Regions from separate parts of the Blautia sp. NSJ-175 genome, predicted to be linked through region 1. Evidence: predicted binding sites of a transcription regulator. Region 1 holds the regulator's gene; each other region holds the start of a gene.

Region 1 (6,128 bases):
GATCCTTCCCATCATAGTTGTATTTGTCACTTTGTTTGCCACGCTGGCACCGCTGGGATTTCCGTTTAAGAAGGTGGACGGCAACGAGTTCAGGGTTGCACTTACTATGGGATACTTTTTCGGGGCACTGGTTCTGATCCTAATGATCTGTCTTTTCAAAGTCATGAATTTCGGCGAGACATTCAAGGTGTATGTGGGCGGTATGAAAGGGATGACGGATGTGGCAATCACCCTGATTCTTGCCTGGTCCCTGGGGAGCATGATCAGTGAACTGGGCACGGCGCAGTTTATTGTGGATGTGCTGAAATCCATGAGCTTTTCCGCGGCACTGGTTCCTGCGGCAATCTTTCTGTTCGGTGCATTCGTGTCCTTTTCCACAGGAAGTTCATGGGGAACCTTTGCGATCATGATGCCTCTTGCCATACCAATGGCGCAGGCATTCTCCATTCCGTTTGCCATTGCCGTAGGCGCGGTTTTATCCGGAGGACTGTTCGGAGACCACTGCTCGCCAATCTCTGACACCACGATCCTGTCCTCCACAGGTGCGGAATGTGATCTGGTCGAACATGTGAGGACCCAGCTGCCCTATGCGCTTGTGAACGGTGTGATCGCTCTTATTGCGTTTATTATTGCAGGGGCGACCAAGAGCGCTGTATCATTGGGATTTGCAGTTGTGGCTCTGATCGTTGTGGTATTTGTGATCAATAAAGTATTTAATAAAAAAGCAGCAGCATAAAAAATGGCTGGCGCACCGGATATTACGGGACGCCGGCCATTTTTATATAAAAGATAATAACAGCAGGCGGCCGTGCTTTGGAAATGAGGTCTGGAAGAAATTAAGAATGTGTTGAAACATTTCCGGCGATCCTTAGGTCTAATAAGCAGAAACATGAAAAACATGTGGAAACGTACGTACGGAAGAAAGGAACCTGATATGAATAATCTGATCAAAAAAGCAAAGGAGAGGGATGCGGACGCATTCACGGAGCTGATGCAGTCTCAGATGCAGAACATGTACAAAGCTGCGCGTTCTCTGCTTTCCAACGAGGAGGACGCGGCAGACGCCATCTCTGAAACAATCCTCACCTGCTGGGAGAAAATAGACCGGCTCAGGGAAGATAGGTATTTCCGTACCTGGATGACCAGAATACTGATCAACAAATGCAATGACATAAGGAAGAAAAAAGAGAACCTCTTCTTCACAGACGAGATGCCTGAGGTGGAAGTAAAAGAGGAGGGCTACGGCAATCTGGAATGGAATGAGGCGCTTGATATGCTGGATGGGAAGTACAGAACTGTGATCATCCTGTACTATGTGGAAGGCTTTAAAATGTCAGAGATCGCTGAGATCCTGGAGATACCGGAGGCAACTGTCCGGACCAGGATTGCCAGGGCCAGAAAGAAGATGTCAGAGGAGTATTATCCGAAGGCAGAGAGGAGGAAATTGATATGAGCATGAAAGAAGAGGAGATGATAGAGAAACTCAGGAAAGAGGTAGAGATTCCTGATAAAGTCCGGCAGAAAGCCAATGAAGCCTTTGCTTCTATAAAAAAGGACGCTGGGGCAGGAGCGGCAGAGGAAAGAGCAGCAGAAAGAAGAACAGGGGGCAGAATGCCGGGGAAAAAGCTTTGGATTCTGGCTGCGGCAGCCATTCTTGCCTTCGGTACGGTTACCGCGGGCGCAGCAGCTTATATGAAGTGGAGCAAAAGCCTTTCCGACGGAATGGCAGTGGAGGAGGAGCAGAAGCGTGAACTGGAAGATGCCCATATGGCAGCTCCCATTGATCAGTCTGTGACGGACCAGGGGGTTACGGTTACGATGGTACAGACAATTGTGGATCAGCATTTTCTGCGCATCTCTTTAAAGGTGGAGGGGTATGAACCGCCGCAGGGAGAACAGCCTGATTTCGGCCGGACATTGATTACCATTGATGGGAAAAATATAGATGATGCAGAAAATGAGGAGGATTATGTAAACCTCTCATCTTATTTTTTTGATAACATTGTACAGAGTCCTGAGGATGGGAAGGCAGTGAATCTGGATGGAACGCCCTTTACGGAAGACCAGGAGATTTCTTATGTGCTGGAAGACGGCAGTATGGAATACAATATCGTTCTTTTTAACGCAGAGAGTGAAGATTATTTTATGGAAAAGCCCATCCATCTGGAGCTGACAGGACTCGGTGGTCTGTATCTGGAAGGCTACAGACCGAATATCGAAGGAACCTGGAGCTTTGACTGGAACCTGGAAAGGTCTGACATGGTAAGAGCATGCAGCCCGGACATTGCTCTGGGTGACACCGGTGCTGTGGTAGAAAAGATAGAGATATCACCGATTTCTGCGCAGGTGACATACCGGTTTCCCAGAACCAAGACGAAAGAGAAGGGGTATAATGACTCCGGGGAAGAGATTGATGTGGAGTTAACAGAAGAACCACCGGAGCTGATAGGTGTAAAGATGAAGGACGGCACCACATATTCCTATTTATACGGCGGGCCGGGCAGCTGTGGATTTTCCTCAGATGAGGGAGAAGAATATATTCACACATTCGGACTCAACAGGATACTGGATACTGCCCAGATTGAGAGCTTTTTATTTCTCAAATCCATTCCGGAGGACGAAGAACCTCTGACAGAGGAAAACTTTTATATAGTCCCTGCAAATGAAAAGACAGCGGGAAGAAATTACTGATATTATAATAAAACAGAGGGAATGCTGTTAATATTGAACGGCTCCCCTCTGTTTTTTTTGCGTCCCTTTTCTTTCCTATTATTGCGGATTCTGAAACTTTCTAAAAAAAATATAAAGCCCTTGACAAATAAACACGCTGGTGCTATCTTAAGAACATAGATGTTAGCACTCCACACAAACGAGTGCTAACAACACCGGAAACAACATCCGGGGCCATCAATGCGGAAGCAGAAAGGAGATTATAATGGACAGTGAACTGGATGAGCGTAAGAAAAAGATATTAAAAGCCATTATCCAGACGTATCTGGAAACCGGCGAACCGGTTGGATCGAGAACGATTTCAAAATACACTGACCTGAATCTCAGCTCTGCAACCATCCGGAACGAAATGTCAGACCTGGAGGAACTGGGGTACATTTTACAGCCCCACACTTCAGCAGGACGGATTCCCTCAGACGCGGGCTATCGTCTCTATGTGGATGAGCTGATGCGGGAGAAGGAACAGGAAGTTTCGGAGATCAAGGAACTGATGATCGAGAGGACCGACAAAATGGAGAAGGTGCTCAAACAGGTGGTGAAGGTTCTTGCATCCAACACCAACTATGCGACCATGATTACCGGCCCGACCTATCACAGGAACAAATTAAAATTCATCCAGCTTTCCAAAGTGGCTGAGATGCAGCTTCTGGCAGTTCTGGTGATTGAAGGAAATATAGTGAAGAATCACATGATAACCCTTCAGGAGCCTATGGATGATGACACAGTGCTGAAGCTGAACCTGCTTCTTAATACCCAGCTAAACGGCCTTACCATTGAGGAGATCAATCTGGGTATGATCACTAAGATGAAAGAACAGGCAGGTATTCACAGCGCGGTTGTGGGAAGCGTCATTGACGCGGTGGCCAATGCCATTGCGGTGGATGATGATGAGGTGGAGATATACACCAGCGGAACAACGAATATTTTCAAATATCCGGAGCTGGCAGACACCTCCAAGGCCAGTGAACTGATTTCCGCTTTTGAAGAAAAGCAGGAGCTGGTGGATCTGGTAAAGGATACTATGAATTCCGAAGAGAATACCGGCATTCAGGTATACATTGGAAATGAAACCCCTGTTAAAACTATGAAAGACTGCAGCGTTGTGACAGCCACATACGATTTGGGAGACGGTATGCAGGGAACCATCGGTATTATAGGCCCAAAGCGTATGGATTACGAGAATGTTGTGAACAATTTGAAGACGCTGAAGACGCAGTTGGACAATATATTTAAGAAAACCTAGAAAGGCGGTACGGATTCGTGTCAGAAGAAAAAGAATTATATGAAGAGATGCAGCCGGATGCGGCTTCTGAAGAGAAGGCAGAAGAAATCTTAGAGGAAGACGACAAGGCTCTGGCAGAGGAGGCCACCTGCGAAGAGGCCGTTGAGGAAGATGACCAGGCTGCTGAGGCAGCAGAAGGCCAGACAGAAGAGCAGGCAAAAGGAAAGACAGCCGAGAAAAAGGGCCTGTTCGGTAAAAAGAAAAAAGATAAAAAAGATGAGAAGATAGAAGAGCTCACCGATATGGTAAAGCGCCAGATGGCAGAGTTCGACAACTTCAGAAAGCGTACGGAGAAGGAAAAAGCTTCCATGTATGAGATCGGTGCGCGTGAAGTGATCGATAAGATTCTTCCGGTGGTTGACAACTTTGAAAGAGGTTTGGCTGCAGTTCCCGAAAATGAAAAGGAAAGCCCTTTTGCGGACGGCATGACAAAGATATACAAGCAGATGATGACCGTTTTTGAAGAGATTGGCGTAAAGGCCATCGAAGCAGTAGGGCAGGAATTTAATCCGGATTACCACAATGCAGTGATGCATGTGGAGGATGAAGAAGCCGGTGAGAATATAGTTGTAGAAGAGTTTCAGAAAGGTTACCTTTACAAAGACCACGTAGTGAGACACAGCATGGTGAAGGTTGCCAATTAGTTTTAGATGGTGCGCCGGAGGCGCAACCCAAATTCTCCGGCGGGACAGCCCGCTCGGATTATATCTCATAGATGAAACGCTCTGGCGGAGCGTTAAACCGCTTAGAACAGGAAAAGTAATTGATTTTAAATTCAGGAGGAATTTATCATGGGTAAAATTATAGGTATTGACTTAGGTACAACAAACAGTTGTGTAGGTGTTATGGAAGGCGGTCAGCCGGTAGTTATCGCCAATGCAGAAGGCGCAAGAACAACACCGTCCGTAGTTGCTTTTACAAAATCAGGAGAAAGACTGGTAGGTGAGCCGGCAAAACGTCAGGCCGTTACCAATGCAGATAAAACAATCTCTTCCATTAAGAGACATATGGGAACGGATTACAGAGTGGCAATTGACGACAAAAAATATTCTCCGCAGGAAATTTCTGCAATGATCCTTCAGAAACTGAAAAGTGATGCAGAGAACTACCTGGGCGAGAAAGTAACAGAGGCAGTTATCACAGTTCCCGCTTACTTCAACGATGCTCAGCGTCAGGCAACAAAAGACGCAGGTAAGATCGCAGGCCTGGAAGTAAAACGTATCATCAACGAGCCTACAGCAGCAGCACTTGCTTACGGCTTGGACAATGAAAAAGAGCAGAAGATCATGGTATACGACTTAGGCGGCGGTACTTTCGATGTTTCCATCATTGAGATCGGTGACGGAGTGATCGAAGTATTATCCACAGCAGGCGACAACCGTCTGGGCGGCGATGACTTTGACCAGAAAGTTGCAGATTACATGATCGCTGAATTCAAAAAAGCCGAAGGTGTAGACCTTTCCGCAGACAAAATGGCAATGCAGAGAATCAAAGAGGCTGCCGAGAAAGCGAAAAAAGAACTTTCTTCCGCAACCACAACCAACATTAACCTGCCGTTCATCAGCATGAACAGCAACGGACCTCTGCACTTTGATATGAACCTGACAAGAGCCAAATTCGATGAGCTGACACATGACCTGGTTGAGAGAACAGCAGAGCCGGTTCGCCGCGCACTGTCTGACGCAGGACTGAACTCTTCCGAACTGGGCCAGGTACTGTTAGTAGGTGGTTCCACACGTATCCCGGCTGTACAGGACAAAGTAAAACAGCTCACAGGCAAAGAGCCGAGCAAGACTCTGAACCCGGATGAGTGTGTAGCTCTGGGTGCTTCCGTACAGGGTGGTAAGCTGGCAGGCGATGCAGGCGCAGGCGATATCCTTCTTCTGGATGTTACTCCGCTGTCTCTGTCCATTGAGACCATGGGCGGTATCGCAACAAGGCTGATTGAAAGAAATACAACGATTCCTACCAAGAAGAGCCAGATCTTCTCCACAGCAGCCGACAACCAGACAGCAGTGGATATCAACGTGGTACAGGGTGAGAGACAGTTTGCAAGAGACAACAAATCTCTCGGACAGTTCCGTCTGGACGGAATTCCGCCTGCAAGAAGAGGTGT
Region 2 (6,128 bases), on a different contig from region 1:
TATCCTTCAGCATGGACTTCCAGTATTCCCTGTCACGTTCAAAGCTTTTTGAGGCGAGATACTTATTCTCAAGCTCAATATGCAGCGCATAGTCCGGCATAGGCTCTCTGTCCGGCGCCTCCCCCTTTAACATGCGGAAATAGTTGTGAATGATCCGGTTGGTCACAACCGTCTGGGACCAGGCATCCGCTATGATATGATGCACTTTTGTCAGAATTCCGCCTGTATTTTCCGCCCTCTTAAAAAGTATCATCTGACACAGGGGGGAATCCAGAAGCGTAATATGCTCCCGTGCCACGGAAACATCCCAGATATCCGCGCCCTTTTTGTTTGTCCTGGAAAAATCCAGAAACGGAACATTTCTTTGTATATGCGGATCAATATACTGGCACACCTCTCCCTCCCGAAGTGTGATCCTGGTGCGCAGAACAGGATAGTCCTCATAACAAAGCCTGATACATTCCTGCAGATACTCCACATGAAAATTACCGTCAATGCGCAGTACGGTGCATATGGTATTGATCGGCGTACCCGGATGGGCCATCTCCAGATTCCATATGTTCTGCTGGCTGTTTGACAATGGCAGAAATTCCCTGATGTCTTTTGTCTCTTGTGCTCTCTCTTCCATTCTTTCCCTTTTTCCTCCGTATACATAATAAAACACAGGCCCCGAACTGCCCGGCCCTCCGCACATATGTGCAGACTTCCACGGCATTCCCGTCCCATGACTTTTCGCGTCTTTTTCTCCCCTCAGATTCCCTTTTCCTGTTCTACATATTTCGACATTTGCAATTTGTTTTTTATTATACAGGCATACAATTCCCCGTGTCAATCTTTCTGATAAGAATTACTATTATTGGTAGAATTTACCATCACTTTAGCCATTACCTCTTTTAATCTTTCATTTGTCTGACTGTTTATGTGTAATTCCCTATTTTCACAGAAACCACTCTCGGGTGGATTTTCCCCACAGATGTCCCCTCCGATACATTTCCTTGCCGCTGCCGCCTCCTCGATCAGGCCCAGAAGGCAGTCCAGTTTCATCTCTCCCTGGTCCCAGTTTGTGACTGCATCCCTGCCCCGGAGAATATCCTTGTCCACAGAGAGATATAAGGGACAGGATTCCCCCTCCAAAAATTCTCTGAACTTCTGTAGTCTGCCCTCCTGCAGATCCTCGGCAGATACCCAGGTCACCTGTTTTGACGGTATATCCCTTTGAAAATCTGCCTCTTTTGGCCCTATGATACACACACTTTTCAGCAGGGGATTGGACAGCATAGCTTCTCTCACCCAGCTTCCGCAGGACAGAAGGCCAAAGAATGCGGATTCCTGCATGTCTGTGTGATTGTCAAAAAGAAGAAGGGAAAAAGGAGTGTCAATCATCTCCATCCAAAATTTTGATAAATAGTGATAATTGCCGGAATCCAGAAAATGGATGCCGCAGGGGCCATATGCCCGAATCCTTTCCTTAATCTCCTGTTCTGCCTCCGAGGTACAGTAACAATTGACCCCTTCCGCATGGGTAAAATCCACCATCTCATAATCACCGGCCTTTTGTCTATAAAAATCTTCCTCCGGGTACACACCGGAAAAATTCATGATAACTGTCTTCATCCTAAAATATCTCCTGTTTTTTCTCTTACCATAGCACAGAGAGACAGATCTTGTAAACTGCTGCTGTCTGTCTCCCGGCAAGCCAAAAAGGACCGCCGCTTACAGACGAAGCGGCGGTCCTCAAAGGAGGGGTAACAAAGAAGCTTATCCTTCAATGGAGATATATTTATTTTCTTCCACCTGTTTTTTGTCTTTCTTAGGTACCGTGAGACGAAGGATTCCGTCCTCAAATCTGGCCCGAATCTCATCCTGGGTAACGCCTTCGCCGATATAGAAGCTTCTGGAGCAGCTTCCCGCGTAGCGTTCTCTGCGGATATATTTTCCTTCCTTATCCTCTTTATCCTTGTCAAGTCCTTTGGATGCCTGGATGGTGAGATATCCGTTCTCCAGTCTGGCCGTTACATTCTCTTTCTTGAAGCCCGGCAGGTCAATGTCAATTTCAAAGGAATCTTCCGTCTCTTTTACGTCGGTCTTCATCAAATTCTTCTCATTCTTTCCGTACAGCGGATTCTTCCTTCCGAAGAACTCCTTCTCAAAAGGAAAATCCATCCATTCATCAAATAAATCTTCTCCAAAAATACTGGGCATCATTCTCATAAGTCATTCTCCTTTCCTATATATCAATCAATGAATTGTTACATTTGGCAGGGGATTCTTTCTTTTCCCTTGTTCTAATTGTAATATAGCACGCATTATTAGCACTGTCAATAGGCGAGTGCTAATTTCACACTTTTTTCACATTTTACCTTCGTTGTTTGATATATCAAAAAAAGAATCTTCCGTTTTCTATGCACCGCGGCCTTATGCAGCGCAAGATAGCGAAAGATCCTTTTTCCGTTTATTTTTTATTCCTGCTTTTATTCACAGCACTTGACAAAAGTTTATCCAGATATACAGATTTAAACTGCTTACTTGCCAGTGCCTGTTTCAGCGGAGGCAGATTTAAGATCACTCCAAACACGGCAGCCATGGCTCTGTGGTTGGCAAATGCCTGATTGTCGAATACGAGGTTCTGAAGCGTTCCTTTTTCTATGGCCTGGAGCACAAACCTGTGCGTACTGTTCACAGGCGTTATCACCTGTACCGGACGCCGCTCCAGTTTCAGGGAACCGTTGGGACATCTGGATGCGCACACACCGCAGCCCAGGCAGATATCCGTATCCACCACGGGACGTCTTTTCTTTTTCCCGTCCTCCGGGACCGTCTCCATGGAAATGGCAAAAATGGGACATGCCTTCTCACACTTTCCGCATCCGATACAGGTCTTCTCCTCCACCGACGGGATATAATTGGTGGTTGCCACCGGCTGCATGGGAGAGAATTTTCTGGCAGCCTGCAGAGCCTCACAACAGCATCCGCAGCAGTTACAGATAAACGCCGGGTCCTCTCTGACATTCTCCCCGATCTGCACCAGTCCCGCATCGTAGGAGCGTTCCAGAGCGTCCATGGCTTCTTCCTTGGAGATAAGCCGGGCATGTCCGCCGTGCTCTGCCAGGGAGCGAGCTACATTGCCGAAAGTCAGGCATACATCCCAGGGAGCATCAATCTCACAGGGATGCCCCGCGTGATATGCCTTATGTCTGCAGTAACAGGTTCCCAGGCCAATGTACTCTGCCTCCTCCACAATGTGGCTGGCCCGCTCATGGTCCAGGATATGCAGGGTATTTTCCGTGGTAAGCACCGGCTCCTGCACGTAGACACGGCCCAGCTTTGTCTCCGTGGCATAGAAAAGGTCTTTTACAAAGTCCTCCTCCACATTCATATACTGATAATACAGTTCGCTGAGATACTTCTGGTCAATATCCCCTCTGGTCCTCATCAGGGCAAATTCAATAAACCCGGCCATGGGCGGCGGCATGACAAAACGGCGGACTCCCCTGTAGGTGGAATCCACCAGCAGCGCCTTCTCACACAGATGGTCCAGCACTTTTTCCGCCTTTGCCTCCGTGGTCCCCCAGATACGGGCAGCCTTTTTCAAAGTGAAGGGGCGTACCGGCAGAAGTGCCACCCATTTTGCCTCCTTCTCCGTGTAGAGCACCTGGAGGATCTTATAAAAAGTCTCCGAAGGCGGCGCTCCCTGGGTAAACCAGTTGATTCTTTCTTCCAGATTTTTATATGCGTCTTTTGATGTTATATGTCCCATGCTAAATGTCCTGTCATACAATATGGTAACTTACGGTCCGCACGGAAAATGCGGATACCTGCCTGGCTGTTACACAAAATGTACCTCTCCTGTTTTTTTCACTTCTTTTTTCTCTGATGCCGCAGCATATCCAAGGGCAGCCATGCCGAATACCCTGTGGGAATCCGGTATCTCCCAGCTCCTTAACATCTCCCGCACCTCAGGCTCATCGCAGATATCCCGCATCTGGTTGATCCAGACAGAACCAATCCCGAAGGAATGAGCCGCCAGAAACATATTTTCCAGAGCACAGGCATTGTCCTCCATGGAATGCTGATTTTCCTTTTCATTGGACGGAATGATCAGAACCTGAGGGCTGTACATGTCATACCCGTCTCTTCCCAGTTTCCTTCCTATGACTTCCGCCAGCTTCCCGATCTGCTCCCGGTCTGTCACCACGGTAAATTTCCATGTCTGACGGTTCTGTCCGCTGGGCGCATAGAGTCCGGCCCGGATGATCTGTTCCAGCTCTTCTCGTGGAATTTCCTTATTTTGAAATGCCCGGATACTTCTTCTGGTCAAAATATTTTCCATCACTGCATTCATGTTCTGATTCCTCCTTGTTTTTTCTTTTATTTTATCACAACGTCAAAAATTGTAAAGTGCCCCGCGATCAGCCTGCTGCGCCGAATGCCCATTTGTCCATGGTCTTTTCCAGACACCAGGGAAAATCTATCTTCTTGACAGACTGCCTGATTTTCACCGGACAAGTGAGAAATGTCTGGCCTCCCACCCGGTAAGTGATGGTTCCCACCTGCGTTCCCGCTTTGACCGGTGCTTTCAAAGTCTCTTTTCCCTCATAACTCACTTCAATTTCCTCATCCCGGCGCATCAGCATACCGAAGTCCTTAGCTGTCTCAGCCTCCACCTCAGTAAGGGCTGTATCTCCCAGGGTTTCACTCTGTCCGTTCTGAACCGGTATGGCTGCCGGTATATCGGGAAGTGCCGCGTCAGAAAAGGAACGGTAACTGTAATTTTCCAGCCCGTAATTCATAAGTTTTGTGGTATCCTTCCATTTGTAGGTCTTGTTATTCGGCCATCCGCATGCCAGAAGGGCAACAATGAATGTTCTGCCGTCCCTGGTGAGGGCACCTACATAGCAGTAACCGGCATTTGCCGTAAACCCGGTTTTTCCGGTGAGGGCACCCTCCATCATGTTCAGAAAAGCATTGTGGTTGTTGCAGGAAAAGCTCCGCTTTCCCTCCGCGTCCGAGAAACTGTAGGAGGCCGTCCTTGTCACGTTAAGAAATTCCTCCCTGCAGGGAGATTCTTTGATACAATACTTCATGATACGTGCCAGGTCTGCCGCTGTTGTGGAATGCACCTTCTGTTCCTCCCCCACTGTGACAGCGGCATCCAGGCCGTTGGGTGTGATAAAATAAGTATCCTCACACCCCAGTTCTCCGGCCTTGGCGTTCATCATATCCGCGAATCCCTCCACACTTCCTCCCAGATGTTCCGCGATCATCACAGCCGCATCATTGTGGCTCTCCAGCATCAGAGAATACAAAAGGTCTCCAAAACGGAAGGTTTCTCCCTCTGTCACTCCCAGATGTACTTTCGGCCTGGATGCCGCATAGGCGGATGCTGTCACAATATCCTCCGCGTTGCCCTTCTCCAAAGCCAGAATACAGGTCATGATCTTAGTGGTACTGGCCATGGGCCTTTTCTCAAACCCGTTTTTTTCATAGAGTATCCTTCCTGAGTCCGCATCCATAAGTACCGCTGAGGTGGCGTACAGGCTGCCAACACCCTGTCCATTTTCCTCTGCCCAGACGGTATCTCTATGTACCACGAAGCACCCGGTTATCACTGCGCATACCAAAATCCAGCTTATAATTTTTTTCATGCTTCCATCCCTGCACACAAAATTTCTTATACATTATATGCCTGTCCCGGGAGGATTATAACAAAAAGCTGTACCAAACCGGTCCGCCCCGGTTACAGTACAGCTTCCGTTCTTTGTCATGCAGCGCTGCGGCTGATTTTCTCTGTCTTTCCGAACAGGAAAAATCCGATGATAAACATCACCGCCAGCATTCCCACTCCTGTCCTTGAACTTCCGCTCAACTGTGTGGAAATGCCCATGAGCATGGTTCCCATGAACGCCGCTCCCTTTCCGAATATATCATAAAACCCGAAATACTCGCTGGAGTTTTCCTTGGGAATGATCCTTGCAAAATAAGATCTGGAAAGCGCCTGGATGGCCCCCTGAAATACAGCCACGCAGACTGCTAAGAACCAGAATTCCCATGCCCTGTCAAGCTGAAGGGCAAACAGTGCGATTCCCAAATATCCCAGTATACATACTTTGATCAGCTTCTCACTCTTA
Region 3 (6,128 bases), on a different contig from region 1:
GGTATTTCTTAAGTTTCTGACCAATTTTTCTTCCTGCTTTACCTATATTTCAATCCGAGATTTTAAAATTATAGGTATTTCTTAAGTTCCTGACCAATTTTTCTTCCTGCTTTACCTATATTTCAATCCGAGATTTTAAAATTATAGGTATTTCTTAAGTTCCTGACCAATTTTTCTTCCTGCTTTACCTATATTTCAATCCAAGATTTTAAAATTATAGGTATTTCTTAAGTTTCTGACCAATTTTTCTCCCTGCTTTACCTATATTTCAGTCCAAGATTTTAAAATTATAGGTATCTCTTAAGTTCCTGGCTAAATTTTCTTTCTGCTTTACCTATTATTTCAATTTAACATCTTAAAATTATAGGCATTCCTTAATGTTCCGTAACAGTAAAGACAAGCTGAACCGTTACTTTTGCTGCTATGAAACCGAAAGGCTGTAACGCCGGCATACCTTGTTCTTTTCGAAAAAATGTATTACAATAAGGAAAAAGTGCAGAAAAGAGGAATGAATATGGAAATAGATAAACTGGTGCAGTGTCAGAGAAAATTTTTCGATAAGGGATGTACCCTGACTTTGGCTTTCAGACTCCGGGCACTTGAACGGCTGGAGAAGAGTATAAAGAAGCATGAAGGGGAAATCCGGCATGCGCTGTATCAGGATCTGCATAAGTCTTCTTTTGAGTCTTATATGACAGAGGTGGGGATGGTTTTAAGTGAGCTGTCTTTTGTGAAGAGACACCTGAGATCGTGGATGAAGGATAAGACTGTCCACACACCACTGGCACAGTTTCCGGCAAGGAGTTTTGTGACGCATGAGCCTTATGGTGTGGTACTGGTCATGGCACCGTGGAATTATCCTTTTATGCTCTGTCTGGATCCTCTGATCGGGGCCATTGCTGCCGGGAACTGCTGCATTTTGAAACCTTCTGCTTACTCGGGGCATGTATCGGCTGTGATCGCGAAGATGATCCGCCAGGCATTTCCGCCGGAGTTTGTGTGTGTGGTGGAAGGCGGACGGGCGGAGAACCAGGAGCTTTTGGAGCAGCGGTTTGATTATATTTTTTTCACCGGAGGCGTGACAGTGGGCAGGCTGGTGATGGAAAAGGCGGCCCGTTATCTGACACCGGTGACCTTGGAACTGGGCGGCAAAAGCCCCTGTATTGTGGACAGGACAGCTAATCTGAAGATGGCGGCGAAAAGACTGGTCTTCGGTAAATATTTGAACAGCGGACAGACCTGTGTGGCACCGGATTATCTGCTCGTGCAGGAAGGGGCCAAAGAAGAATTTCTGGTATATGTCAGACATTATATCAGGGAGATGTTCGGTGAGGCGCCTTTGAAAAACCCGGATTATCCCCGTATGATCAATGAGAAACATTACCATAGGGTCATGGGGCTTCTGAGAGATGAAAAGGCTGAGATCGGCGGTTATGGGGATGAAAAACGACTGCAGATCGCGCCTACGGTACTGACAGGCATCACGGAAAAATCGCCGGTCATGCAGGAAGAGATCTTCGGTCCTGTGCTTCCTGTGCTGACGTTTAAAGAGATACAGGAAGCGCTTCAGTTTGTAAAAGAGAGGGAAAAACCATTGGCCCTCTACCTTTTTACCAGAGATAAGAAGACCGAACGGAAGGTTCTTGGGAATCTCTCCTTTGGCGGAGGCTGTATCAATGACACCATCATTCATCTGGCTACTCCGCATATGGGCTTCGGCGGTGTGGGCGGCAGCGGCATGGGAAGCTATCACGGAAGAGAAAGCTTTGATACTTTCAGCCATAAAAAAAGTGTGGTGAAGAAGTCAGACCGTATCGATCTGCCCATCCGTTATCAGCCTTACACGGAGGGGAAAGAGTGGCTGCTCCGCAGATTTTTATAAGATTTCATACAGCGGCAGCAGTCCGCAGTAATTTCAGAAAGGGGAAACATAAGATGTCAAAAAGACCATCAGACAATGAATATTTCTGGAACAGGAGGTCCAGAGTTTACGACGACCAGGTATGGAAGGTCTATAAAAAAGCATATAAAAAGACAGTGAAACGTACACTGCCGTATCTGAACGAGGAGGCAAAGGTCCTGGATTTCGGATGCGGCACGGGCAACACCACCATTCCCATCTCGCAGAAGGTGAAGGAGATCGTGGCGATTGATACCTCAGAGGAGATGATGGAAAAAGCAGTGCAGAAGGCAGCACAGGAAGAGTGCCGGAACATTACCTTTTGTCATACGGACCTGATGAATTTCAGCGGTGAACCGGAAAGCTTTGATGTGGTCACCGCGTTCAATGTGCTGTTATACCTCTCAGACAGGGATGAAGTCCTGGAAAAAATATGGTCTCTTCTCAAGCCGGGCGGTGTGTTTATCTCTGCCACAGACTGCCTGGGCAGGAATTTTTCAAAGGATTCCGTGAAAAAGTTTTTGAAAAGCAAGCTACATCTGATGCCCTATGTGGCTTTTGACACACCAATCGGTCTTATGAGAAAAATACAGAAAAAGGGATTTCTTGTGCTGGAAATCGTAAACCTGCACAGAAATCCGCCGAATATATTTATTGTGGCACAGAAAATAGACAACAGGGATTAAAGAATCTGAATTTATAATTTGTTTATAATCTTAATAAAAATTTGTTAGCACTCAATTAGATTGAGTGCTAATTTTCTCTTGACTTTTCTTCCCCCTGGTATTAATATTATTTTTAGTAGCAGAAAACCGGAGTAAGGTTTTTTGCAATAAAAAATAAAATCACACAGAAAAGGCAAAGGAGATGCATATCATGGCTAACAAGCGTGGTACCTTATCAATTAATAGCGACAATATTTTTCCGATTATCAAGAAATGGTTGTATTCTGACCATGACATTTTTTTCCGTGAGATGATTTCCAACGGATGTGATGCCATCACCAAACTGAAAAAACTGGAGGTTATGGGTGAGTATACATTCCCGGAAGGACATAAGAACAAGATTGAAGTGATCGTGAATCCGGAAGAGAAGACACTGAAGTTCATTGATACCGGTCTTGGTATGACTGCTGACGAGGTGGAAGAATACATCACTCAGATCGCATTTTCCGGTGCAACAGAGTTCCTGGAGAAATATAAGGACAAGACAAACGAAGACCAGATCATCGGACATTTCGGTCTGGGATTCTACTCCGCTTTCATGGTAGCGGACGAGGTTCATATCGATACACTTTCCTACAAGGAAGATGCCGTACCGGTACACTGGGAATGTGACGGCGGCACGGAATATGAGATCGGTGAGGGAAACCGTACCAAAGTCGGTACAGAGATCACCCTGTTCCTCAATGAGGACGCTCTGGAGTTTGCCAATGAATACCGTGCAAGGGAAATCATTGAAAAATACTGTTCCTTCATGCCTGTTGAAATTTTCCTGTCAAAAGCCAACGCAGAGCAGGAATATGAGACCATCGACGAGGCTGATTTAAGAGATGACGACGTGGTGGTTGAGCATATCCACGAGGAGGCCAAGACAGAGGAGAAGGAAAACGAGAACGGCGAGAAAGAGATCGTTGAGGTATCTCCTGCCCGGGATAAAGTTAAGATCAATAAGCGCCCGGTATCTCTCAGTGATACCCATCCGCTTTGGACAAAACATCCCAATGAGTGCACCGATGAGGAGTATAAGGACTTCTACAGGAAAGTATTCATGGATTACAAGGAGCCGCTGTTCTGGATCCACCTGAATATGGATTACCCCTTCAATCTGAAAGGTATCCTGTACTTCCCGAAAATCAATATGGAGTACGAATCCATTGAGGGAACCATCAAACTGTACAACAATCAGGTATTCATTGCGGATAATATCAAAGAAGTCATTCCTGAGTTTCTGATGCTGTTAAAGGGTGTCATCGACTGCCCGGATCTGCCTCTGAACGTATCCAGAAGTGCGCTGCAGAATGACGGATTTGTAAAGAAAATCTCTGATTATATCAGCAAGAAGGTGGCTGATAAACTGTCCGGCATGTGCAAGACAGACAGAGAAAACTATGAAAAATACTGGGATGATATCAGCCCGTTCATCAAATTCGGCTGCTTAAAAGACACCAAGTTCTCTGAGAGAATGATGGACTACATCCTGTACAAGAATATTGACGGCAAATATCTGACTCTGGAAGACTGCATCAAAGAGAATGAAAAACCGGAAGATGCAAAAGAGGCAGAAGAGACCACGGTTGAGGAGACAAAAGAAGAAGGCGCTGAGGGAGACAAGAAAGACGAAGAGGAAAAAGAGCCTGAGAAGACCAATGTTTACTATGTGACCGACGAGGTACAGCAGAGCCAGTACATTAATATGTTCAGGGAACAGGGTCAGGATGCTGTTATCATGAAGCACAATATTGACTCTCCGTTTATCTCCCATGTAGAGCAGCTTAAGGAGAATGTAAGATTCCTGCGCATTGATGCGGATATAAATGAATCCGTAAAAGAGGAGGACGCGGCAGCACTTGAGGAGGAGACAAAGACACTCTCCGAGCTGTTCAAGAAAGTGCTGAATAAAGAGAACCTGACAGTCAAGGTGGAGAAACTGAAAAATGAGAACGTTTCTTCCATGATGACCGTTTCAGAGGAAAGCCGCCGTATGCAGGAAATGATGAAGATGTATAACATGTACGGCATGGACCCGTCCATGTTCGGCGGACAGGAGACACTGATACTGAATGCCAACAACAAGCTGGTACAGTATGTTCTGGAGAACGGGGACACAGACAATACAAAAGTCATCTGTGAGCAGCTCTATGACTTGGCTGTGCTGAGCCACAGACAGCTCACTCCGGAAGAGATGACAAAATTTGTGGCACGCAGCAATGAGATCATGATGATGCTTGCCAAATAAAAGAATCGCAGCAATTTAACAGACAGTGCAGACGGAAGAGAGAGTATTCTTTTCCGTCTGTATTTTTTTGCACTGGAAAAGGGCCGCAAACGGCCGCGCTTCGGCGCGAGAGTCCGGCAAGCCGGACTCTTTGTTCCATTGGAAGAGGGCCGCAGATGACTGCACTTTTATGCGGGAATCAGGAATTCTCGGCAGGCAGCCTCGAGATACCTGAAAGGATGCAAAGAAAACTTGGCAAAAGGTATTGACAAGAAAACTTGGCATGATATACTGAGAGTGACAAGAAAACTTGGCAGAGAGAGGAAGGTATCATAATGGAGAAAGAAGAAGTTCTGGAGAGAGTACAGAAGAGCAGAAAAGGGTCTATGGATGAGTGGGAGCTGCAGGTCTCCCAGAAAGGGTTTACTTTGGCACTCATGGTCATTCTTCTGGTATCACTGGCGCTGATGATCACAAAGATCGTGGCAGGACAGCCATGGAGTGACGTGTACTGCATCTTTTTTGCGGGTATGGGGATCTCCCGTCTGTATAATGGGGTGAAGCTGCATAAAAAAGGAGAGTTGTTTTTAGGTATTCTTTCCCTGCTCACCGGGGCGGCACTGTTTATCGGCTATATCAGTGAAATTATATAGAAAACAGGTGTGCGGATGGAAGAAAATCTGATTTTAAGAAACCGTTTAAAGGAAGCCAGGACAGAGAAAAAGCTGTCCCAGAACCAACTGGCAGAGATGGTGGGGGTATCCAGAAACACCATTAGCTCCATTGAGACGGGACAGTTTAACCCAACAGCAAAGCTGGCGCTGATATTATGTATTGCACTTGATAAGAAATTCGAGGATTTGTTTTATTTTTGATAAAGGAGAAAAACCATGCCCCATATATTACTGCTTGAGGATGATGAGACCATTGCCTTCGGAATCCGGTGCGCAATGGAGAAGGAGGGAAGCACCACGGTCTGGTGCAGGACATTAAAGGAGGCAGAAGCCCGTCTGGACGGAAGAGTGGAGTTAGTGCTTCTGGACCTGAACCTGCCGGATGGCAGCGGATTTGCTTTCTGCAGTCAGGTTAAGGCCTTTGATGAAACCCTTCCTGTGATCTTCCTGACTGTGCGCGATGACGAGAAGGATATTGTGAAAGGGCTGGATATGGGAGCGGATGACTATATTGTGAAGCCGTTTCTGCTGTCTGTTCTCTTATCCAGAGTTCGGGCTGTCTTAAGAAGGAGCACCAGGGCAGCGGAGAAGGGAAAACTTACCTGTGGTGACATTTC

Evidence for each region. Region 1 encodes HrcA, which represses chaperone genes, less so after heat shock. Its sites were predicted from a motif close to TGTTAGCACTCNNNNNNNNNGAGTGCTAACA; they were not measured.
Region 2: the regulator HrcA is predicted to act here: its motif matches at 2,308-2,338, upstream of MUB35_RS20885 (Hsp20/alpha crystallin family protein).
Region 3: the regulator HrcA is predicted to act here: its motif matches at 2,629-2,659, upstream of htpG (molecular chaperone HtpG).

Annotation. Positions count from the first base shown of each region.
Region 1 is NZ_JALIFQ010000003.1:349,085-355,212, reverse strand. It holds gene MUB35_RS07155 (Na+/H+ antiporter NhaC family protein) at 1-736, shown strand, start outside; gene MUB35_RS07150 (RNA polymerase sigma factor) at 899-1,453, shown strand; gene MUB35_RS07145 (DUF4179 domain-containing protein) at 1,450-2,691, shown strand; gene hrcA (heat-inducible transcriptional repressor HrcA) at 2,936-3,973, shown strand; gene grpE (nucleotide exchange factor GrpE) at 4,021-4,656, shown strand; gene dnaK (molecular chaperone DnaK) at 4,804-6,128, shown strand, end outside.
Region 2 is NZ_JALIFQ010000015.1:75,446-81,573, forward strand. It holds gene MUB35_RS20875 (non-ribosomal peptide synthetase) at 1-628, opposite strand, end outside; gene MUB35_RS20880 (arginase family protein) at 829-1,614, opposite strand; gene MUB35_RS20885 (Hsp20/alpha crystallin family protein) at 1,759-2,211, opposite strand; gene MUB35_RS20890 (4Fe-4S dicluster domain-containing protein) at 2,453-3,757, opposite strand; gene MUB35_RS20895 (nitroreductase family protein) at 3,827-4,342, opposite strand; gene MUB35_RS20900 (D-alanyl-D-alanine carboxypeptidase family protein) at 4,410-5,645, opposite strand; gene MUB35_RS20905 (MFS transporter) at 5,762-6,128, opposite strand, start outside.
Region 3 is NZ_JALIFQ010000006.1:79,362-85,489, forward strand. It holds gene MUB35_RS11225 (aldehyde dehydrogenase) at 515-1,882, shown strand; gene MUB35_RS11230 (class I SAM-dependent methyltransferase) at 1,936-2,586, shown strand; gene htpG (molecular chaperone HtpG) at 2,777-4,858, shown strand; gene MUB35_RS11240 (DUF6442 family protein) at 5,173-5,490, shown strand; gene MUB35_RS11245 (helix-turn-helix transcriptional regulator) at 5,506-5,712, shown strand; gene MUB35_RS11250 (response regulator transcription factor) at 5,728-6,128, shown strand, end outside.